Regions from separate parts of the Variovorax sp. HW608 genome, predicted to be linked through region 2. Evidence: predicted binding sites of a transcription regulator. Region 2 holds the regulator's gene; each other region holds the start of a gene.

Region 1 (7,494 bases), 1.8 Mb from region 2:
TGTCCAGCGCGGGGGTGACGTCGAGGTGGTGACCGCTGATCGTCAAATTCATGAATGACCTCCTGGAATTGACGGTTTGGAAAAAAGGCCTCGTCTCTGGTTGGGAGACGCGACCGGGGGGGAAATTCAAGGGTTGGGGGAGAGAAGAGAGAGAGAGAAGAGGGGGAAGGGAAGCAAATGCGGGAAGGTCGGTTCACTATGCCCACGCTGTCATCGAATTGCAATCCCTTCGCCACATATGCTTGATCCAGGTCTAGTTCATGGCATGAAATCGCTATGAAATCGATAGCGGAAGAGCTCGACGGCGCAGGCGATTGCAGCTCATCCGGAACGACGTCCGAGGTGTCAAGACGGGGGAAACACGACCACGCCGAGCGAAGGGCCGCGCGCCCCTGCGTCACCGCCAGGCGGCGCGCATGCGGCTCAGGAGATCGATCGTGGCGGCGGGCGGTGGCACGTGCGGCGCGCGCGGCGGCGGGGGCGGCCAGGTCTGCTGATCGAAGCGCTGTGCGTCGGCCGCCGTGATGAAGCGCGTACGGCCCGCGTACAGATGCCGGTCGCCGCGCGCCGCCTGCTGCGTCACGTAGAAGCGCTGCGGCACCAGCAGATGCAGGTGGTCGCGCGCCCGCGTCATGGCCACGTACAGCAGCCGCCGCTCTTCCTCGAGCTCCTGCGCGCCCTGCGCCACATCGGCGGGTATGCAGCCGTCGACGACGTTCAGGACGTGCACCGAGGTCCACTCCTGCCCCTTGGCGGAATGGATGGTGGAAAGGATCAGGTAGTCCTCGTCGAGCAGCGGCGGGCCGGGCCGGTCGCTGGTGGCTTCGGGCGGGTCGAGCGTCAGCTCGGTGAGAAAACGCTCGCGCGATGCGTAGCCGGCCGCCAGCCGCGCGAGCTGCTCGACGTCGCCGCGCCGCACGCCCGAGTCGTCGTAGAGCCGCTCCAGATGCGGCAGGTACCACGCGAGCGCGATCTCCATGTCGGCGGGCCACGAGAGCGCAGGCTGGCGCAGCGCGCCATAGGCGTCAGCGAAGCGCGCCCATTCGGCCTGCGCCTGCGAAGGCGGCACGAAAGAGCGCACCACCTCGCCCGGATCGGCCGCGGTGTCCATGGCATCGAGCAGCCGTGTGGACGTGACCGGACCGATGCCCGGGATCAGCTGGGTGACCCGGAACCCGGCCATGCGCCCGCGCGGGTTCTGTGCAAAGCGCAGCACCGCGAGCAGGTCCTTGACGTGGGCCGCCTCGAGGAACTTGAGCCCGCCGTACTTGACGAACGGGATGTTGCGCCGGGCCAGCTCCAGCTCCAGCGCCGCACTGTGCGTGGACGTCCGGAACAGCACGGCCTGCGACTTGAGCGCAAGCCCGCCCTCGCGGTGCGCGAGCACGCGGTCGGCCACCCACGTCGCCTGCGCCGCCTCGTCCGCCACCAGCACCAGTTGCGACCGGCCGGCGGACGGCTTGTCGGTCCAGAGCGTCTTGGCGTGCCGTTCCGCGGCGGCGGCGATCACGGCGTTCGACACATCGAGGATCGGCTGCGTCGAACGGTAGTTGCGCTCGAGCGTGACGATGCGCGCCGGCTGGCTGAAGTGCTCAGGAAAATCGAGGATGTTCCGCACCGTTGCGCCGCGAAACGAGTAGATCGATTGCGCATCGTCGCCCACCACCGTGACGCCGCGTCCGTCGGGCTTGAGCGCACGCAGGATGGCGGCCTGGAGCAGGTTGGTGTCCTGGTACTCGTCCACCAGCACGTGGTCGAAGCGCTCGCCGAGCTGCCGCGCCAAGGTGGGCTCGGCCATCATTTCGGCCCAGTACAGCAGCAGGTCGTCGTAATCGAGCACATGCTGTTGCTGCTTGGCCTCGACGTAGGCGCCGAAGAGCCGCTTGAGTTCGGCCTCCCATTCGGCGCACCACGGGAACGCCTGCTTGAGCACGTCCGCGAGCGGAGCCCGCGTGTTGACGGTGCGCGAATAGATCGAGACGCAGGTGCCCTTCAGCGGAAAGCGCCGGGTGGAAGTCGAAAGCCCCAGGTCGTTGCGCACCAGGCCCATCAGGTCCTCGGCGTCGCCGCGGTCGTGGATGGTGAAGTTCTCGTCAAGGCCGATCTGCGCCGCGTACTCGCGCAAGAGGCGCGCGCCCACGCCATGGAAGGTGCCGGCCCACGGCAGCGCCGGCGGGGATTGGGACGGCAGCCCGAGCACGCGCACCAGCACCTGGCCGGCGCGGCGTTCCATTTCCTGCGCGGCGCGGCGCGAGAAGGTCAGGAGGAGCAAGCGCTGCGGATCGGCGCCACGGGCGATCAGGTGCGCCACCCGGTGCGCCAGCGTGCTGGTCTTGCCCGAACCGGCGCCGGCGATCACGAGCAGGGGCCGCTCGTCCTGCGCGGCGTCGCCGACGGCCGCGTCCCGCCCATGCTGCACGGCCGCACGCTGCGCGTCGTTGAGCTGGGCGAGCGCTTCGCCGAGCCGCTCTTCGGGGCTGTTCAGGAGAGGGGTCGCAACGCTCGGCATCGAGCGCAACTGTACTGGATGTTTATCCAGATTCAGCACGACCGTGGTCACGACCCGATGACATAATCGCGCCTCGCTGCAAAACCGGAGCTTTTCGATGGAAATCGTCCCGTCTCGGCAGCTTTCACTCCCCTTCTGACGCCCCTGCGGCGAGGGGGATTGAAAGCGCCCCACCCACTCGCCATACCGCCAGACTTTCCAAGGGAGTGAGCCATGCTCAACATCTTCACGCTCGCCAATGGCCGCCTCGTCCAGGAAGAGATCGAGGCGCTGGAGGAGCTGTCCAAGTTCCAGCCGATCTGGGTCGATCTCGAATCGCCGACCCTGGAGGAAAAGCGCTGGATCAAGCAGTATTACGGCCTGTCCATCCCCGAGGACGCGATGGACGAGGACATCGAGGAGTCCGCGCGCTTCTATGAGGAAGACAACGGCGAGCTCCACATCCGCAGCGACTTCCTGATCGACGACGCCGAGAACCCGCGTTCCGTCCGCGTCGCCTTCATCCTCAACCAGCACAACATCGAGCTGCGCAGCCGCGGCGTGCTGTTCTCGATCCACGACGAGGACGTGCCGGTGTTCCGCCTCGTGCGCATGCGCGCGCGCCGTGCGCCGGGCTTGATCGAGGACGCGAAGGAAGTGCTGCTCAAGCTCTTCGACGCCGACGCCGAGTACTCGGCCGACACGCTCGAGAACATCTATGACGAACTCGAGAACGCCGGCAAGAAGGTGCTGTCGGGCAACGTCAGCGACGAATTGGCCGGCGAGGTGCTCGGCCTGATCGCCCGGCAGGAAGACCTGAACGGCCGCATCCGCCGCAACGTGATGGACACCCGCCGCGCAGTGAGCTTCATGATGCGCAGCCGCATGCTCAATGCCGAGCAGTTCGAAGAGGCGCGGCAGATCCTGCGCGACATCGAATCGCTGGACAACCACACGGCCTTCCTCTTCGACAAGATCAACTTCCTGATGGATGCGACCGTCGGTTTCATCAACATCAACCAGAACAAGACCATCAAGATCTTCTCGGTCGCGAGCGTGGCGCTTTTGCCGCCGACGCTGATCGCCAGCGTCTACGGCATGAACTTCAAGTTCATGCCGGAACTCGAGTGGAGCTTCGGCTACGAGTTCGCGATCGCCCTGATGGTCGCGAGCGCGCTGGTGCCGATGTGGTACTTCCGCCGAAGGGGCTGGCTGAAATAGCCCACCCCCGTTGCTTGCTCACTTCGTGTAGCCGCCTCCCCCCTCGAGGGGGCTGAGCCCGCACACAAAAGGTCCGGTGGACCTTTTGCGGCTGGCGAAGGGCCGGGCCACTGGCCCGGCGCGGCCTGCAAGGCCTACCCGGCGGCCCGGCAAAGCCGGTTCCGCGGGTGCACTGGAACAGCGTGGCTCGGATGGGCCTGATTTTTATTCCTGCGAGAGAGTCGCGAGCCAGGCGCTGACGAGGGCGAGGCTGTAGCGGCTCGCGACCGACGCGACGAAGCGCGTGAAGTCGCCGTGCGCTGCGTCGTCGGCGCGATCGGAGATGGTCCGCACCGCCGCGAAGGGCACGCCGAAGTCGTGGCACACCTGCGCGACCGCCGCGCCCTCCATTTCCACCGCCAAGGCATCGGGCAAGGCGAGGCGCAGCGCTTCGCTTTCGGCGAGGGTCGAGACGAAGCGATCGCCGCTGATCAGGAGGCCTCGATGGACCTTCGGTGCCGCGAGCGCAAAGTCGTCGGCCACCTTCTCGCCGAGCAGCGTCACCGGATCGGACAGCACGTCGGCGGCCACGGTGGCCAGCGCGTCGCTGATCTCCGTGTCGGCCGCGAAGCGCGCATGGCCAGTCAGCGGCACCTCGTATTTCGGAAAGATCGGCGAGGCGTCGAGGTCGTGCTGAAGCAGCTTGGTCGCGACCACCACGTCGCCCACTTCCACGCCCGGCGCCAATCCTCCGGCGACCCCGGTGAACACGATCGCTCGTGCGCCGAAGCGCTCCAGCAGCACCGCCGCGGTCGTCGCCGCCGCCACCTTGCCGATGCGCGACAGCACCGCGACGATGAGCTGGCCCTGCAGGTGCCCGACCCAGAAGTCGCGTCCGCCGACCTGGATGCGCTGTTCGTCCGGCATCTGCGCGAGCAATGCACCCAGCTCCTCGTGCATCGCCGAGACGATCGCGATCGGTCGCGGCGGCGAGTCCGCCATCAGAGGATCACTGCGACTGCTTGATATCGACGCCATAGAAAGTGTGGCGGGCGAAGGGGCTGAGCTTGTAGTCGATGACTTCCCTGCGCACCGGGCCGATCTGCACCGCATGCGCGATGGTGTACCAGGGCGCCTGTTCCTTGAAGATGACCTGGGCCTTCTTGTAGAGCGCGTCGCGGTCGGCCTGCTTGGTCACGGTCTTGGCCTTCAGCACCAGGTCCTCGTACGGCTGGTAGCAGAACTTCGCCACGTTGCCGCCGTTCGTCTGCGCCGACGCGCAGCCCAGCAGCGTGTAGAGGAAGTTGTCCGGGTCGCCGTTGTCGCCGGTCCATCCGAGCATGCCCATCTGGTGCTCGCCGTTCTGCATGCGCTTGCGGTATTCGCCCCATTCGAAGGACTTGATCTCGGCCTTGACGCCGATCTTCGCGAGGTCGGCCTGCATCAGCTCGGCGATGCGCTTGGCGTTCGGGTTGTAGGGACGCTGCACCGGCATGGCCCACAGGTCGGTGGTGAAGCCGTCGGGATAGCCGGCCTGCGCGAGCAGCTTCTTCGCGGCTTCGGGGTCGTAGGCGTCGTCCTTGATCGCATCGTTGTACGACCAGATCGTCGGCGGGATCGGATTCTTCGCCGCGACGCCCGTGCTCAGGTAGACGCCGTCGATGATCGCCTTCTTGTTGATCGCCATGTTGAGCGCCTTGCGCACGCGCACGTCGTCGAAGGGCTTCTTCTGCGTGTTGTAGGCGAGATAACCGACGTTGAGGCCCGGCTGCTCCAGCACCGTCACGTTCGGGTCCTTGCGGATCGCGTCGAGATCGGCCGGGTTCGGGTAGGGCATGACGTGGCATTCGCCCTTCTGCAGCTTGGCCCAGCGCACCGAGGCATCGGGCGTGATGGCGAACACGAGGTCATCGATCTTCGCCTTGCCGCCCCAGTACTGCGGGAAGGCCTTGAAGCGGATGATCGCGTCCTTCTGGTACTGCACGAGATAGAACGGCCCGGTGCCGATCGGGTCCTGGTCGATCTTCTCGGGCGTGCCGGCCTTGAGCATCGCGATGGCGTACTCCTTCGACTGGATGCCGGCGTAGGGCATCGCGAGGTTGGAGAGGAAGGGCGCTTCGGGCTTGTTGAGCACGAACTTCACGGTGTAGTCGTCGACACGCTCGACGGCCTTCAGCAGCTTGGGCATGCCCATGTCGTTGAAGTAGGAGTGGTTCGGGCTCGTGACCCTGTAGTAGGGGTCGTCTTCCTTCCACTGGCGCTCCACCATGAAGATCACGTCGTCGGCGTTGAAGTCGCGCGTGGGCTTGAAGCTCTTGGCGGTGTTGTGCCACTTGACCCCCTTGCGCAGCTTGAAGGTGTATTCGAGGCCGTCGGGCGAGATGGTCCAGCTCTCGGCAAGGCCGGGGACGACCTTGGTGCCGCCGCGCTCGAACTCGACGAGGTTGTTGTAGACCTGCGTGGTGGCGTCGAACGAGGTGCCCGTCGTGTTCACCGCCGCATAGAAGTTCTCGGGACTGCCCTCGGAGCAATAGACCAGCGTCTTCGCCGACGCGGCGCCGCAGGCCAGCGCGAGCGCGGTCGGCGCCAGCAGCGAGGCGGCGCGCAGACGGCGCGAGAGTTTGGAGGTGTGGGACATGAGGCTCGGCTCCTTCAGGGTTGAGCCCGCACAACGGCGGACGGGGGATGATCGGCGCGATCGGCGTGATGCTCGGCCGCACCATCCAGGAACTTCTCGGCATGGTGGCAGGCCACCAGACGATCGTCGAGCAGGCGCGGCAGCGGACGCTCGATGCGGCAACGCTCGGTGGCGTGCGCGCAGCGCGTGTTGAACACGCAGCCCGGCGGCGGCGCGAGCGGCGAAGGCAGCTCGCCCTTGAGCACGATGCGGCCCCCGCCCAGGCCCGGCGTCGACGCCAGCAGCGCCTGCGTGTAGGGATGAAGCGGCCGCGCGAAGATGCGCGCCTTGGGGCCCTGCTCGACCGCATGGCCGAGGTACATCACCAGCACGTCGTGCGCGATGTGCCGCACCACGCCGAGGTCGTGCGAGATGAAGAGATACGACAGGCCCAGCTCCGCCTGCAGGTCCGCGAGCAGGTTCAGCACCTGCGCCTGGATCGAGACATCGAGCGCCGACACCGGCTCGTCGGCCACCACCAGTTGCGGTCCGAGCATGAGCGCGCGCGCGATCGCGATGCGCTGGCGCTGTCCGCCGGAGAACATGTGCGGATAGCGGTTCGCGTATTCGGGCCTGAGGCCGACGCGGGCGAGCATCTCGCGCGCCTTCGCGGCGCGCTCCGCCTTGCCGAGCGTGGTGTTGATCGCGAGCGGGTCCTCGAGCACGGCCGCGATCTTCTTGCGCGGATTGAGCGAGCCGTAGGGGTTCTGGAACACCAGCTGCACCGCGCGCCGCAGCTCGCGCTTGCGCTCGGCGGGCGGATGGACCGCATCGGTGCCCACCAGCGTGAGCGCGCCGGCGGTGGGCTGCTCGATCAGCGCCACCATGCGCGCGAGCGTCGACTTGCCGCAGCCCGATTCGCCGACCACCGCGAGCGTGCGGCCCTTCTCCAGCTTGAAGGAGATGCTGCCGACGGCCTGCAGATGCGCCGGTGCGTGGAACAGCCCGCGCCGCACGGTGTAGACGCGCTGCAGGTCCCTCGCCTCGACCACCACCTCGCTCATCGGACGAACTCCACGACCTGGCCGCCATCGCGCAGGCGGTGCGCGTCCCGTTCTGGATCGCCGAGCGGATAGTGGCAGCGCACCTGCCCGCCGAGCCATTCGCGCAGCTCGGGCCGCACGGCATG
Region 2 (7,494 bases):
TGCTCGCTTGTTCGATCATTGGCCTGGCGCTTGTCATCGAGCGGTTTACCAGCCTGAAGACCTCGAAAGTCTTGCCACCCAAATTGCTCGATGAGGCCATCGCAGTCTCGCGCAATTCCGTTCCGGCCCCGGATGTCGTGACGAAGCTGGAACACAATTCCAGCCTCGGCGAAGTCCTTGCGGCCGGCTTTCGTGCACTGAACTCCAACCCCGCCTCGAGCGAGGACGATCTGCGCGTCTCGATGGAGGCCGCCGGCCGCATGGTGGCACATCGGCTCGAACGCTATCTGCCGGCGCTCGCAACGATCGCATCCGCCGCGCCGCTCCTGGGCCTGCTCGGCACCGTGATCGGAATGATCGAGATCTTCGGCTCGCAGTCCCCGGCCAGCGGCGCGGTCGGCTCCGGCAACCCCGCCCAGCTCGCGCACGGCATTTCGATCGCGCTCTACAACACGGCCTTCGGACTGATCATCGCGATCCCGACGCTCATCTTCTGGCGCTATTTCCGCAGCCGGGTCGATGAGTACCTGCTGAACCTCGAGCTCGCGGGCGAGCGCTTCGCTCGTCACCTGAACACGCTGCGCCGATGAGGATGCACTTCCGCCACGGCTCGCGCGAGGAGCCCGAGATCAACCTGATCCCGTTCATCGACGTCCTGCTCGTCGTGTTGATCTTCCTCATGCTGTCGACCACCTACAGCAAGTTCACCGAAATGCAGCTGCGGCTGCCGGTGGCCGATGCCGAGGCGCAGCGCGACTACCCCAAGGAAGTGATCGTCGCCGTGTCGGCCGATGGGCGCTACTCGGTCAACAAGACGCCCCTGCCCGAGCGCAGCGTCGAGGCGGTCACCGCCGCCCTCGCCGCCGCGGCCAGCGGCGCGAAGGACAACGTGGTCATCATCAGCGCCGACGCCAGCGCGGCGCATCAATCCGTGATCACCGTCATGGAGGCCGCGCGGCGCGCGGGCCTCATGCAGATCACCTTCGCCACGCAGTCGGCCGCCCAGGCGGGACGATAGCCTTGGCTTCGTTGCAGCAGGCCTGGCTGCGACGCGGCGCGGCGGCGTGGCTGCTGTGGCCCCTGTCCCTCCTCTACGGCGGGCTCACGGCCTTCCGGCGCACCCTTTTCCGACTCGGCATCCTGCGAACGGAGCGCCTTGGGGTGCCGGTCGTGGTGGTCGGCAACGTCATCGCCGGCGGATCGGGAAAGACACCGGTCGTCATGGCCATCGTGCGCCGTCTGCAGTCGCAGGGCATCCGGGTGGGCGTGGTGTCGCGCGGCTATGGCCGATCGTCGACCGGTTGCCGTGAAGTACTGGACGACAGCGCAGCCGCCGACGCCGGCGACGAGCCCTTGCTGATACGACGTTCGACCGCCGCCCCCGTGTTCGTCGCGAAGCGGCGCGTCGAGGCCGGACGCGCCCTTCGCGCGCGTCATCCCGACACGCAGGTCATCGTCAGCGATGACGGCCTGCAACACCTTGCGATGGCGCGCGATGTCGAGATCTGCGTCTTCGATGACCGCGGCATCGGCAACGCCTGGCTGCTTCCCGCGGGACCGCTGCGCGAGAAGTGGCCGCGCCCTTGCGATCTCGTTCTGCATACCGGCCGGCATCCGGCTTTCGCGGGCTTCACGGCCGCGCGGTCGCTCGCGGACTACGCGCTCAGGAGCGACGGCACCCGGGTGCCGCTGACCGAACTCGCCGACCAGCGGCTCGCAGCCGTCGCCGCGATCGCCAAGCCCGAGGCCTTCTTCGACATGCTGGGACAGCGCGCGCTGCGCCTCGAGCGGCGCATCGCGCTGCCGGACCATCACGATTTCGAGGACTGGACGCCCTCGGCAACGCAGGGCTGCACGGTGCTGTGCACCGAAAAGGACGCCGTGAAACTGTGGCGCAAGGCGCCCGATGCGCTCGCGGTGCCGCTGCTGTTCGAGCCCGAGGCCGCCTTCTTCTCGGCGCTCGACGCAAAGCTATCATCGGCCGATGGACACCAAGCTGCTTGAACTGCTCGTCTGCCCCGTGACCAAGGGCCCGCTCACCTGGAACCCCGAAAAGCAGGAACTCGTCTCGCGCAGCGCACGTCTGGCCTACCCGGTGCGCGACGGCATTCCGGTGCTGCTCGAAAACGAGGCGCGCCCCCTGACCGACGAAGAACTGGGCCTTTGATCTTGAGCACGAAGTTCGTCGTCCTGATCCCCGCCAGGCTCGCCTCGACCCGGCTGCCGGACAAGCCGTTGGCCGACATCGCCGGTCTGCCCATGGTGGTGCGCGTGGCGCAGCGCGCACGGGAATCGGCTGCCGAGCGCGTCGTGGTGGCAGGTGATGACGCCCGAATCATCGAGGCCTGCGAAGCGCACGGCGTCGAAGCGCTGCTCACGCGCAAGGACCACGCCAGCGGCAGCGATCGCCTGTCGGAAGCCTGCACCCGGCTTGGCCTTGCGGACGATGCGATCGTGGTCAACGTCCAGGGCGACGAGCCCCTGATCGAGGCCTCGCTCATCGACGCCGTGGCCCGGACGCTGTCGGAGCACCCCGGCGCGGCAATGAGCACCGCGGCGCATGCCATCGATTCGCCGGAGGAATTCGCCAATCCCAACGTCGTCAAGACCGTCCTGGACGCGAGCGGCTACGCGCTCTACTTCAGCCGCGCGCCGATCCCATGGTGGCGCGACGGCTTCGCCGATGGCGGGCCGAAGAAGCTGCCGCCCTCGCCGCCGGCATTGCGGCACATCGGGATCTACGGCTACCGGGCCGGTTTCGTGCGGCAGTTTCCGACCCTTCCCGCGGCGCCGGTCGAAGGCACGGAGGCGCTCGAACAACTGCGCGCGCTCTGGCACGGCCACCGCATCGCGGTGCACGTCAGCGAGCATGCGCCCGGCCCCGGCATCGACACGCCGGACGATCTCGCGCGCGTGCGGGCCCTCTTCGCTGCGGGTTAGGGCCTGATCACGCTATTCCGGGGATCGCGGAATAGCGTGATCAGGCCTTAACCGCCGGCCCCGCCGGGGGGCCATGCTATCCTCGAAGGAACTCCGCCATTGACGCCACTCGTGATCAGCACGGCGCGACAGAAATCCAAGAAAACCTTCCGAGGACACCATGAGACTGATATTGTTGGGCGCGCCCGGGGCGGGCAAAGGCACACAGGCGGCCTTCATCTGCCAGAAGTACGGCATCCCCCAGATCTCCACCGGCGACATGCTTCGCGCGGCCGTCAAGGCCGGCACGGCGCTGGGCAAGCAGGCTGAAGCCGTGATGGCCTCCGGTGCGCTGGTCAGCGACGACCTGATCATCAACCTCGTCAGGGAACGCATCGCACAGCCCGATTGCGCGCAGGGCTTCCTGTTCGATGGCTTTCCGCGGACCATCCCGCAGGCCGAGGCGATGCGGGCCGCTGGCGTGAAGCTCGACTACGTTCTCGAGATCGACGTCCCCTTCTCCGACATCATCGAACGCATGAGCGGCCGCCGCTCGCATCCGGCATCGGGCCGCACCTACCACGTGAAGTTCAACCCGCCGAAGGTCGACGGCAAGGACGACGTGACCGGTGAGACCCTGATCCAGCGCGAGGACGACAAGGAAGAAACGGTCCGCAAGCGCCTCGACGTCTACAGCCAGCAGACCCGCCCGCTGGTCGACTACTACTCCCAGTGGGCCAAGGTCGAGCCCGCCGCGGCGCCGAAGTACCGCTCCATCAGCGGCGTGGGCAGCGTCGACGACATCACCCAGCGTGCCCTGACCGCCCTTGGCAGTTGATCGGGCCGGGCTGCGGCGCAGCCCGCGGCCGAACTAGACTAGCCCCCCTCGATCCGGCCGGACGCGCTTGCAGCCAGGAGTTCGAGCGCCAGGGCGATCCGCGCCTTGACCGGTGTGAGTGCGCCTGCATCTCGCAGCGACTCGTCCGGCTTCGCCAGGATGCGTCCCTGCATGCAACGGGTCGCGCGCACCACGGCAATTCCTTCGGCCTGCGCGCGCAGCGCCGCGGCCTCCAACGCGTGGTGCAAGGTGCCGTTGCCCGTCGCTGCGAGCACAAGGCCCTGGACGGCATCGGCGCTGCCTCGCTTGCGCTCGGCGATCAATGCATCGACGATCGCGCCGCGCGCTTCGGCGTGGCTCACCACGATCTCGACGCGCGGCAATGACACGGCACCTGCAACGCGGTCGAATACCTGGGTTGCAGCATGCGGCGCGGGCCAGTTGCGCAGCACCCGAAGCGCACCCTCTTCCACGTACGCCAACGGACCCCCATCGCCCGAGTCGAAGGCGTCGACGCGGTAGGTGTGAACCTTCTGGACATCGAACGCGCTGTGGACGGTGCCCGCACAGACCGCGACGACGCCTCGCACGCCCGCTGTCGCAGCGACCACGATCGCATCGCGCACGTTCTGCGGCCCATCGGGCGCCAGCGCAGTCGCCGGACGCATCGCGCAGGTAAGCACCACCGGCTTGGAAGGCGCGAGGACCGATTGGAGAAAAAAGGCCGTCTCCTCCAGCGTGTCGGTCCCGTGGGTGATGACGACGCCCGCCACATCCGCCTTCGCGAGCCAGTGGGCGCATCTTTGCGCCAGCGTCTGCCAGATCGCGAAGCTCATGTCCTTGCTGTCGACCTGCGCGACCTGCTCGGCCAGCAGCGCAATGCCCTCGGGCGCATCGATGCCTCCCAAAAGCTCCGAGACGCCGACCTCACCCGCGGTGTAGCCGATGTTGTCGCCTGCACGGCCGGCGCGTCCCGCAATCGTGCCGCCCGTGCCCAGAACGACGACCCGGCGCGTGCCGCCTTGAATGTTTTCGCCCATTGCTTGCCAATCCCAGGGAAACTGGTTAAAAATACAGGTACTGGATATGCAGCCAGTCCCTTTCAGGAGCCATCATGCAGTTCGCCGTCAAGCTTACCGCCCGTCAGCAGCAGATTCTGGACTTGATTCAAAGCGCCATCGCGCGCACCGGCGCCCCGCCGACGCGCGCCGAAATCGCGGCCGAGCTGGGCTTCAAGTCGGCCAATGCGGCTGAAGAGCACCTGCAAGCCCTGGCCCGCAAGGGCGTGATCGAGCTGGTGAGCGGCACTTCGCGCGGCATCCGGCTCAAGGGCGAGGCCCTGCGCGCGCTCAACGAATCGCGCAACAACCAGTATTCGCTGTCCCTGCCCGGCATGGCCCAACTCGCCCTGCCGCTGATCGGGCGTGTCGCCGCCGGCTCGCCCATCCTGGCGCAGGAGCACATCGACCAGACCTACTACGTCGAGAACACGCTCTTCCAGCGTCAGCCCGACTACCTCCTCAAGGTGCGCGGCATGTCGATGCGCGACGCCGGCATCATGGACGGCGACCTTCTCGCGGTGCAGGCCACCAAAGAGGCGCGCAACGGCCAGATCGTGGTTGCCCGCCTCGGCGACGAGGTCACCGTCAAGCGTCTCAAGCGCAACAAGCAAGTCATCGAGCTGCACGCAGAAAATCCCGACTACCCGACGATCGTTGTCCAGCCCGGCGAACCCTTCGAGATCGAAGGCCTTGCGGTCGGCCTGATCCGCAACACGATGTTGATGTAGCCCTCCATGCAGGCGAACGCGACGAAAGCGCATTCGCCTCATCACCGGCCGCGACAGGTGGCGGGCGTATGGCATTGGCCATCACCCTGTCGGGGCAATGAAAGCAATCCTGCCTGTGTTCAACCTCTACCTATCGGAGTTCACATGGGAATCGCTCTTCTCAGCATCGTCGACCTGTTCACGCCCCTGCAGTCGCTGGCCGATCGCTGGATGCCGGCACGGCGCTCGCGTCACATCAATTCATCAGGGCTGCGCTATGTCGGCGTTCGGCCGAGTTGCGCGTCGCGGCAGAGCCCGGCAGGCCGGGATGCGTCCGCCAGCATGCGTCCGCTGCGAGTGGTCCGCACGGTCGATGCACAGCAGCCCAACCGGCACCCGGGCCGCGTGGTGATCTCCGGTCGCATGGCGGATGTCTGCGCAGAGCTCGATCGCCTGGTCGCACTGGAAGCCGCGGACACGGCCCGCCACTACGCTCGCATGCATTGATTCCCCCCACCCGGCGTTGCGTGCATTGCCCGACGCCGGGCAACGCACCGACACAGCCTGCGAGTCGTGCAAGGCACAATGCAAACCATGAACATTGTGATCCTCGACGACTACCAGGACGCGGTACGCAAGCTGCAGTGCGCCTCCAAGCTCGACGCCTATGCGGCCAAGGTCTACACGAACACGGTCAAGGGTATCGGTCAGCTCTCGGTTCGCCTCAAGGATGCCGAGGTGATCGTGCTGATCCGCGAGCGCACCCACATCTCGCGGCAGTTGATCGAGAAGCTGCCCAAGCTGAGGCTCATCTCCCAGACCGGCCGCGTCGGCAGCCACATCGACGTGAACGCCTGTTCCGAGCTCGGCATTGCGGTGGCCGAAGGCACCGGATCCCCGCAAGCGCCGGCTGAACTCACATGGGCGCTGATCATGGCGGCGATGCGTCGCCTGCCCCAGTACATCAGCAACCTGAAGCACGGCGCCTGGCAGCAGTCGGGGCTCAAGTCGGGCTCCATGCCGCCGAATTTCGGACTGGGCTCGGTGCTCAAGGGCAAGACGCTTTGCGTCTGGGGCTACGGACGGATCGGTCAGCTCGTCGCGCGCTACGGCCAGGCCTTCGGCATGCAGGTGGTCATCTGGGGGCGCGAGCAGAGTCTGGCCAAGGCACGGTCCGACGGCTTTCAGGTGGCGCCGAATCGCGAAACCTTCTTCGCCGCGGCGGATGTGCTGTCGCTCCATCTCCGACTCACGGAGGAAACCCGTGGCCTCGTGACGCTCGAGGACCTGTCCCGCATGAAGCCGACCTCCCTGTTCGTGAACACCTCGCGTGCCGAACTGGTGGAGCAGGACGCGCTCCTTGCGGCGCTCAATCGCGGCCGGCCGGGCCTGGCGGCGGTCGACGTCTTCGAGAGCGAACCGCCGCTGCAGGGCCACGCCCTGCTCCGGCTCGAGAATTGCATCTGCACGCCCCACATCGGCTATGTCGAGCAGGAGAGCTACGAGATGTACTTCGGGCAGGCCTTCGACAATGTGGTGAGCTTCATCAAGGGCAACCCGACCAACATCGTCAACCCCGGCGCGCTGCAGGTCCGCCGTTGAAGCGGCCTGTCCTGCCGGCCGCCTTGTGGGCCCTGCTGGCGGGCAACTTCGTGATCGGCACGGGTGTCATGGTGGTGCCCGGCACGCTCAACGAGCTCAGTTCTTCGCTCCAGGTCAGCGCGGCGACTGCCGGCCAGTTGATCACGGCGGCGGCGGCCGTGATGTGCGTCGGCGCCCCGTTGCTTGCCGCGGTGGTCGCCGGTTGGGACCGGCGCGTACTGCTCGCCTGCACGATGCTCTGGTATGCCTGCGGCCATCTGCTCGCGACCTTGATGCCCACCTTCGGCGCGCTGCTGCCGGTCCGCATGTTGACGGTGATCGCTCCGGCGATCTTCACGGCGCAGGCCGCCGCCTGCGCGGGACTGCT
Region 3 (7,494 bases), 2.0 Mb from region 2:
TCGCGAATGGCCTGCGGCGTCATCGACTGCAGCCACAGGCGCCGCACCGGCTTGCCCAGCGACGACTTGCCGCCCGCGTACTGCTCGATGAGCCTGAAGATCAATTCCCCTTCGCGGCCCGCGTCGCAGGCGTTCACGAGTTCGGTCACGTCCTTGCGCTTGGCCTGCCTGACCACCGCGGCCAGGCGGGTCTTGGTCTTGTCGACCGGCTTCAGGTCGAAGCGCGGCGGGATCACCGGCAGGTTGGCAAAGCTCCATTTGCCCCGCTTGACGTCGAATTCTTCCGGCGCCTGGATCTCGACCAAATGGCCCACGGCGCTCGTGACGACGTACTTCTCGTTCTCGAAATGCTCTTCGTGCTTGTCGAACTTGCCTGCCACGGGCGTGAGCGCCCGGACGATGTCCTGGGCCACCGATGGCTTCTCTGCAATCACCAAAGTCTTCATTGACTCGTCATCCTTACAATCTGGCGCTTCTCGCGTGCGCGCACGCACGCGCATGCGTACATATTCAAACTATCAGACTTCGCCGATGCCTTCCAAGTCCCTCGTTTCCGCTGGTGGCCGCCGCATCCAGACCCGGCGCTCCGACGTCCACGGCAATGGCGTTTTCGCCGTGCAGGATATCGCGGAGGGCGAAACGCTCATCGAATACAAGGGTGAGGTGATCAGCTGGAAGGAGGCGCTGCGCCGCCATCCGCACGATCCGTCGCAGCCCAACCACACCTTCTACTTCCACATCGATGACGAGCGTGTGATCGATGGCGGCGTCAAGGGCAATGCCGCGCGCTGGATCAATCATTCCTGCGACCCGAGCTGCGAAGCCGACGAGCAGGACGGCCGCGTCTTCATCAAGGCCCTGCGCAACATCGCGGCCGGCGAAGAGCTCAGCTACGACTACGGCCTGATCATCGACGAGCCGTATACGAAGAAGCTCAAGTCCGAGTTCCCCTGCTGGTGCGGCTCAAAGAACTGTCGCGGTACTTTGCTCGCGCCCAAGCCCGACGAAAAGAAGGGCAAGGGCAAGAAGAAGGAAGCCAAGAGCGCCAGCAAGGGCAGGAAGGACGCCCTCGAGGCTCGCAAGGAAGCGAAGAAGAAGAAAGACAAGGCCAAGGGCGCCAAGGCCTCGAAGTCCGGCAAGCGTTGAGCATGGCCGCGCCCTGGTTCGAGGACGAGATCGCGAACGCCCTGGCGCGCAAGCTGCCGGGGCTTTGCGTCGAAGTCGTCGCCGAGATCGATTCGACCAGCAGCGAACTCATGCGGCGGGCGCGCGACGGCAGCCGCGCCCCGGTGCTGCTGGTGGCCGAACGGCAGACCGCCGGTCGCGGCCGCCTGGGCCGGAGCTGGCAAAGCGCGCAGGACGCGCAGCAGCCGGCCTCGCTGACCTTCTCGCTCGGCCTGCCGCTCGCGCCGCGCGACTGGTCGGGGCTGTCGCTCGCGGTCGGCGTGAGCGTGGCGGAAAGCCTCGACCCTTCCAATGCCGTGGGCCTCGCGCTCAAATGGCCGAACGACCTCTGGCTCGGCGAGTGCAAGCTCGGCGGCATCCTGATCGAAACCGCCCTGCTCCAGCCCGATGCGCCCGAGCGCTATCTGGTGATCGGCATCGGCATCAACATCGGCCCGCGCGAAGCCGCCGGGCTCAGCACCGCGCCGGCCTGGCTGCAGCAGTGGCGCCCGCAGGCGACGCCGGCCGAGGTGCTGCGCGAGATCGCGCTGCCGCTGGTTGCGAACGTGCAGCTCTTCGATGAGCGCGGCTTCGTTCCCTTCGCGCCGCGCTTCGCCGCACGCGACGCGCTGCGCGGGCGCGAGGTGCAGCTCAGCGACGGCACCGAAGGCCGCTGCGAAGGCGTGGGCTGGGGCGGCGAACTGCTGGTGCAGACGGCCTCCGGCATGAAGACCATCACCAGCGCCGAAGTCAGCGTGCGCCCTGCCCCTTCGACGCGATGATGTTGCGGCTCCTGGTCGTTCTCGTGGTCGTCGCGAACCTCGGCTACTACGCGTGGTCGCAAGGCGCACTCGCCCTCTTCGGCACGCAGCCCGCGAGTTTCAGCGAGCGCGAGCCGCAACGCCTTTTGCAGCAGGTGCGGCCGCAGATGCTGGAGATTCGCAAGGCCGATCCCGGCAAGGTCTAGGGCGGCCCGCCGGCGCGGCGCTCTCCCTCGTTGCCGTCGAAGCGCAGGCTGACCAGCGTGCCCGGCGGATGCCGGCCCGGCTGGGCGTCCTCCAGCCGCACGGTCGCGAAATGCTGGCGCGCGATCTCGCGCACGATCGGCAGGCCCAGGCCCGATCCGTCGGCGTCGTTGCCCAGCACCCGGTAGAACGGCTCGAACACCAGCTCGCGTTCGGCTTCGGGGATGCCGGGGCCGTTGTCCTCGACCTGCAGCATCACGATGCGGCCGAACGGGTCGGCCAGCACGCGCGCGGTGATGACGCCGGGGCGCTCCGGGGTCGAGGGCGTGTAGTTGATCGCGTTGTCGAGGAGGTTGCGCACCAGTTCCTTGAGCAAGGTCGGATTGCCTTCGATCGCCACGCCGGCCGCGCCGGGCTGGGCGCCTTCGTAGCCGAGGTCGATGCGCTTGTCGATCGCACGCGGCACCGCTTCGCGCACCACCTCGATCGTGAGCCGCGCGATGTCGCAGGACTGCCGCCCGATGTTGGCGCCGTTGCCCTCGGCGCGCGCGAGCGACAGGAGCTGGTTGACCGTGTGGGTCGCGCGCACGCTGGCGCGGCCGATCTGCTTGAGGGACTGCTTGAGCTCCTCCGCGTTCGCGCCTTCGCGCTGCGCGAGGTCGGCCTGCATGCGCAGGCCCGCCAGCGGTGTCTTCAGTTGATGGGCGGCGTCCGCGAGAAAGCGCTTCTGGGTGCCGATCGAGTCGTTGAGCTTGCGCAGCAGGTCGTTGACCGAGAGCACCAGCGGCACCACTTCGAGCGGTACCGAGGATTCGTCCAGCGGGCTCAGGTCGCCGGGGCGACGCTCGCGGATGCGCGCCTCCACCACCGACAGCGGCTTGATCCCGCGCACCAGCGCGAGCCAGATCAGGAGCACCGCCAGCGGCAGGATGGCGAACTGCGGCAGCAGCACGCCCTTGATGATTTCCGTCGCCAGCACCGATTGCTTCTCGCGCGTCTCGGCCACCTGCAGCAGGGCCATCGGCGCCTCGGGGTTGGCGCCGGCGATCCACAGCGAAGCGATGCGCACCTGCTGCCCCATGATCAGGCCGTTGCGCAGGTAGACCACGCCGGGCGTGGGCGGCTCGTCGGAACTGGGCGGCGGGACTTCCGGTTCGCCGCTGAGCAGGCCGCCGTGCTCGTCGAGCAGCTGGTAGTACACGCGATCCGCCACGTCGCCGCCGAGGATCTCGCGCGCCGGCTGCGGCAGCGCGAACTGGATGCGGCCATGGTCCACGTCGACCAGCCGCGCGAGGGTCTGGATGTTGGATTCGAGCGCGCGATCGAAAGGCGCGTTGGCGATGCCCTGCGCCACGAGCCAGGTCACGCCGATGCTCACCGGCACCAGCAGCAACAGCGGCGTGAGCATCCAGTCGAGGATCTCGCCGAACAGGGAGCGCTGGGCGCGCTGAAAAAGTTTCACCGGGCGGTCATCGAGCCGGCGAGCGGCCGATCAGGAAGGGATCTTTTCAAGGCAGTAGCCGAGGCCGCGCACGGTCGCGATGCGCACCGGGCCTTTTTCGATCTTCTTGCGCAGGCGGTGGATGTAGACCTCGATCGCGTTCAGGCTGACCTCTTCGCCCCATTCGCACAGGCGCTCGACGAGCTGGTCCTTGCTCACGAGGCGGCCGGCGCGCTGCAGCAGCACTTCGAGCAGGCCGAGTTCGCGCGCGGAGAGTTCGATCATTTTGCCGTCGATGGTCGCCACGCGGCCGGCCTGGTCGTAGACCAGCGGGCCGTGCTTGATGGCGTTGCTCGTGCCGCCCATGCCGCGCCGCGTGAGGGCACGCACGCGCGCTTCGAGTTCCTGCAGCGAGAAGGGCTTGGCCATGTAGTCGTCGGCGCCGTAGTCCAGGCCCTTGACGCGTTCTTCCACGCTGTCCGCGGCGGTGAGCACGAGCACCGGCAGTTGCGAGCCGCGCGCGCGCAGCCGCTTGAGGATGTCGAGGCCATGCATGTTGGGCAGGCCGAGGTCGAGGATCAGCAGGTCGAATTCGCTGTTGGTCATCAGGGCCGCATCGGCCTGCGAGCCCGTCGCCACATGATCGACCGCCGCACCGGAGGTGCGCAGGCTGCGCAGCAGGGCGTCGGCCAGTACCTGATCGTCTTCCGCAATGAGTATTCGCATCCTGAGTTCGCCCCCAGCCTCGCCCACTTCGTGTGGCTCTGACACCCCCTTCCGGGGGCAATCCCAGCGGCCCGGCAAAGCCGGTTCCGCGGGATTCCTGGTCTTGGCCGCGCCGAGTGTTCCTGAATTGACTGCGTCAAATTCTAGGCTGCCGCGTAGGCTTCCAGGCCGATCGTTACTACGGTGGCGATCTCGTCGCCGACGCTGGCGCGGAATTCGGATTCGGCCTGCGCGACCGCGGTGCGGAAGGCTTCCAGCCATGCGAGGCCGTCGGCGGTGAACATCACGCGGCGGGCGCGCGCATCGAGCGGATCGGGCTCGCGCGTGACGAGGCCCCAGGCTTCGCACTGGTCGACCAGCGTGCCCATCGCCTGCTTGGTCATGCCGGCGCGCTCGGCCAGTTCGGTCAGGCGCGAACCGTCGCGCGACAGGTGCCGCGTGATGTGGATGTGGGCGGCGCTGACCTGCGCGCGCGCCGCGAGGTTCGAGAGCGCCAGCGGGACCTCCGCGTCGTGGGCCATCAGGCTGAGCACGCGCTCGTCGAAGCGGCGCATCGCATGGCCGAGCAGACGGCCCAGGTGGGTTTGACGCCATGCGTCGTGGTCGATGGAAGAGGGTAGATCGGCCATGGCGGATCGATAGTAAATCAAACTGACCAAAAAATGAGCCAATGCCGATCCATTGACCCCTACACTACTGTGCAAGCATCCAGCCTGTGATTAAGCGCAGCGGGATGAATCCAGCACAACCCATTGATATTCAAGGAGTTTCCACATGGACGCAGTCGTCAAGGGCTCGAACCTCTCCGGCCCCAACAGCGAAAAGGCCAAGGCGCTCCAGGCCGCGCTGGCCCAGATCGAAAAGCAGTTCGGCAAGGGCACGATCATGCGTCTGGGCGAGGGTGAGGCGCTGGAAGACATCCAGGTGGTCTCCACCGGCTCGCTGGGCCTGGACATCGCGCTCGGCGTCGGCGGCCTGCCGCGCGGCCGCGTGATCGAGATCTACGGTCCGGAATCCTCGGGCAAGACCACGCTCACCTTGCAGGTCATCGCCGAGATGCAGCGCCAGGGCGGCACCTGCGCCTTCGTCGATGCCGAACACGCGCTCGACGTGCAGTACGCGCAGAAGCTCGGCGTGGAACTTCCCGACCTGCTCATCAGCCAGCCCGACACCGGCGAGCAGGCGCTCGAGATCGTCGATTCGCTGGTGCGCTCCGGCGCGGTCGACCTGATCGTGGTCGACTCGGTCGCCGCGCTCACGCCCAAGGCCGAAATCGAAGGCGAAATGGGCGACTCGCTGCCCGGCCTGCAGGCCCGCCTGATGAGCCAGGCCCTGCGCAAGCTCACGGCCACGATCAAGAAGACCAACTGCATGGTCATCTTCATCAACCAGATCCGCATGAAGATCGGCGTGATGTTCGGCTCGCCCGAAACCACCACCGGCGGCAACGCGCTGAAGTTCTACGCCTCGGTGCGCCTGGACATCCGCCGCATCGGCACCATCAAGAAGGGCGACGAGGCGATCGGCAACGAGACCAAGGTCAAGGTGGTCAAGAACAAGGTGTCGCCGCCCTTCAAGACGGCCGAGTTCGACATCCTGTTCGGCGAAGGCATCAGCCGCGAGGGCGAGATCATCGACATGGGCGTGAACGCCAAGCTGATCGACAAGTCGGGCGCCTGGTATGCCTACAACGGCGAGAAGATCGGGCAGGGCCGCGACAACGCACGCGAATTCCTGCGCGAGAACCGCGAACTGGCGCGCGAGATCGAGAACAAGGTGCGCGAATCGCTGGGCATCCCGCTTCTGGCCGAATCGGCGGCCGAGGCAGCGTCCGAGAAGCCTGCGAAGGGTGACAAGTAAACAGGAAGAGGGAAGGGCGGGCCCGTCACTCAAGGGCCGCGCCCTGCGCCTGCTCAGCCAGCGCGAACACTCGCGCGCCGAACTCGAGCGCAAGCTTCGCAAGTACGAGGAAGAGCCCGGCGCGCTGGCCCGGGCGCTCGACGAGCTCACGGCCAAGGACTTCATCAGCGAGGCGAGGGTGGTGCAGTCGGTGCTGCATCAGCGCTCGGCCCGGCTCGGCGCCGCACGGGTGCGCCAGGAACTGCTGCACAAGGGCATCGCGCCCGAAGCCGTGGCGGATGCGGTCGCCAGCCTGAAGGAAACGGAACTGGACCGCGCACGCGAAGTGTGGCGCCGCCGCTTCGGCGCGCTGCCGCAGGACGCGGCCGAGCGCGCGCGGCAGGCGCGCTTCCTGATGGCCCGCGGCTTTTCGAGCGCCGTGATCGGCAAGGTGCTGCGCGCCGATTTCGACGACTGACTTCTCCTTTCCTTCCACCGCATCGCGCCCCGGATCGGGGTTAACCCGGCTTTGAGGCCTGGAAGGGCCTTCCTTCGCTCAAATTTGACCAAAAATTTTCACAGCGGAGTTATATTTGTAATTCGATTCTCATTTGCTCTCCAAAGCGACCTTCCTCGTGGAACTCCCCGAAGCCAGCGACAACACCACCGTCGCGCGCCGCATCGCGCAGGCGCTGCCGCGCCTGACGCGGGCGCACCGCAAGATGGCCGACCACGTGCTCGCCCATCCGCTGCAGGTCGCCACGCAGCCGATCGACGAACTCGCGGAAACCGTGGGCGTCTCGGTGGCCACGGCGAACCGCTTTGCGCGCGCCCTGGGCTTCGACGGCTACGCGACCTTCCGGGCCGAACTGGTGCGCGGCTTCGAGGCGCTGGTCGCGCCGGTGGAGCAACTGCGCGGCAACCTCGCGCAGCCCAGCACGGTGGCCGAGGTCTTCGCCACTTCGCTGGAGGAAACCCAGCACAACGTCGAAGCGACGCGCAAATCGCTCGACTACGCGGCCTGCGAAGAGGCCGTGCGGCGCATCCTGGCGGCGCGTACCGTGTCGGTCGTCGGCTTCGGCGCCAGCGGCTGGCTCGCAGGCCTGCTGGCGCATGGCCTCGATTCCTACTGCGCCGATGTGCGCACGCTCGCCGGCGTGGGCGGCGTCAGCAGTGCCGCGCGGGCGCTGATCCGCAGCGGCCCTGAAGACCTGCTCGTCGCGCTGGCCTTTCCGCGCTACCTCGTCGATACCGTCACATTGGCCAAGACCGCCCGCGCGCGCGGCACGCAGGTGCTGGCCATCACCGACCGGCCCAGCTCGCCGCTGGCGCCGCTGGCCGACGTGGCGCTCTATGCCC

The links. The regulator LexA, encoded in region 2, represses DNA repair genes until DNA is damaged. The targets are predictions, from matches to a motif close to ACTGTATNNNNATACAGT.
Region 1: a site for LexA is predicted at 2,523-2,540, ahead of VAR608DRAFT_RS35350 (ATP-dependent helicase). Genes of this name have one in related genera too.
Region 3: a site for LexA is predicted at 4,992-5,009, ahead of recA (recombinase RecA). Genes of this name have one in related genera too.

Annotation. Positions count from the first base shown of each region.
Region 1 is NZ_LT607803.1:7,463,987-7,471,480, forward strand. It holds gene hpf (ribosome hibernation-promoting factor, HPF/YfiA family) at 1-52, opposite strand, end outside; gene VAR608DRAFT_RS35350 (ATP-dependent helicase) at 398-2,509, opposite strand; gene corA (magnesium/cobalt transporter CorA) at 2,723-3,709, shown strand; gene VAR608DRAFT_RS35360 (5'-methylthioadenosine/adenosylhomocysteine nucleosidase) at 3,914-4,690, opposite strand; gene VAR608DRAFT_RS35365 (ABC transporter substrate-binding protein) at 4,698-6,326, opposite strand; gene VAR608DRAFT_RS35370 (dipeptide ABC transporter ATP-binding protein) at 6,341-7,369, opposite strand; gene VAR608DRAFT_RS35375 (ABC transporter ATP-binding protein) at 7,366-7,494, opposite strand, start outside.
Region 2 is NZ_LT607803.1:5,684,218-5,691,711, reverse strand. It holds gene VAR608DRAFT_RS26925 (MotA/TolQ/ExbB proton channel family protein) at 1-590, shown strand, start outside; gene VAR608DRAFT_RS26920 (ExbD/TolR family protein) at 593-1,018, shown strand; gene lpxK (tetraacyldisaccharide 4'-kinase) at 1,015-2,004, shown strand; gene VAR608DRAFT_RS26910 (Trm112 family protein) at 1,985-2,167, shown strand; gene kdsB (3-deoxy-manno-octulosonate cytidylyltransferase) at 2,164-2,940, shown strand; gene adk (adenylate kinase) at 3,101-3,757, shown strand; gene VAR608DRAFT_RS26895 (asparaginase) at 3,796-4,797, opposite strand; gene lexA (transcriptional repressor LexA) at 4,872-5,546, shown strand; gene VAR608DRAFT_RS26885 (hypothetical protein) at 5,691-6,032, shown strand; gene VAR608DRAFT_RS26880 (D-2-hydroxyacid dehydrogenase family protein) at 6,120-7,127, shown strand; gene VAR608DRAFT_RS26875 (MFS transporter) at 7,124-7,494, shown strand, end outside.
Region 3 is NZ_LT607803.1:7,639,118-7,646,611, reverse strand. It holds gene VAR608DRAFT_RS36200 (DNA topoisomerase III) at 1-446, opposite strand, end outside; gene VAR608DRAFT_RS36195 (SET domain-containing protein) at 532-1,146, shown strand; gene VAR608DRAFT_RS36190 (biotin--[acetyl-CoA-carboxylase] ligase) at 1,149-1,946, shown strand; gene VAR608DRAFT_RS36185 (sporulation protein) at 1,946-2,131, shown strand; gene VAR608DRAFT_RS36180 (sensor histidine kinase) at 2,128-3,591, opposite strand; gene VAR608DRAFT_RS36175 (response regulator) at 3,622-4,296, opposite strand; gene VAR608DRAFT_RS36170 (MarR family winged helix-turn-helix transcriptional regulator) at 4,440-4,925, opposite strand; gene recA (recombinase RecA) at 5,071-6,156, shown strand; gene recX (recombination regulator RecX) at 6,146-6,613, shown strand; gene VAR608DRAFT_RS36155 (MurR/RpiR family transcriptional regulator) at 6,771-7,494, shown strand, end outside.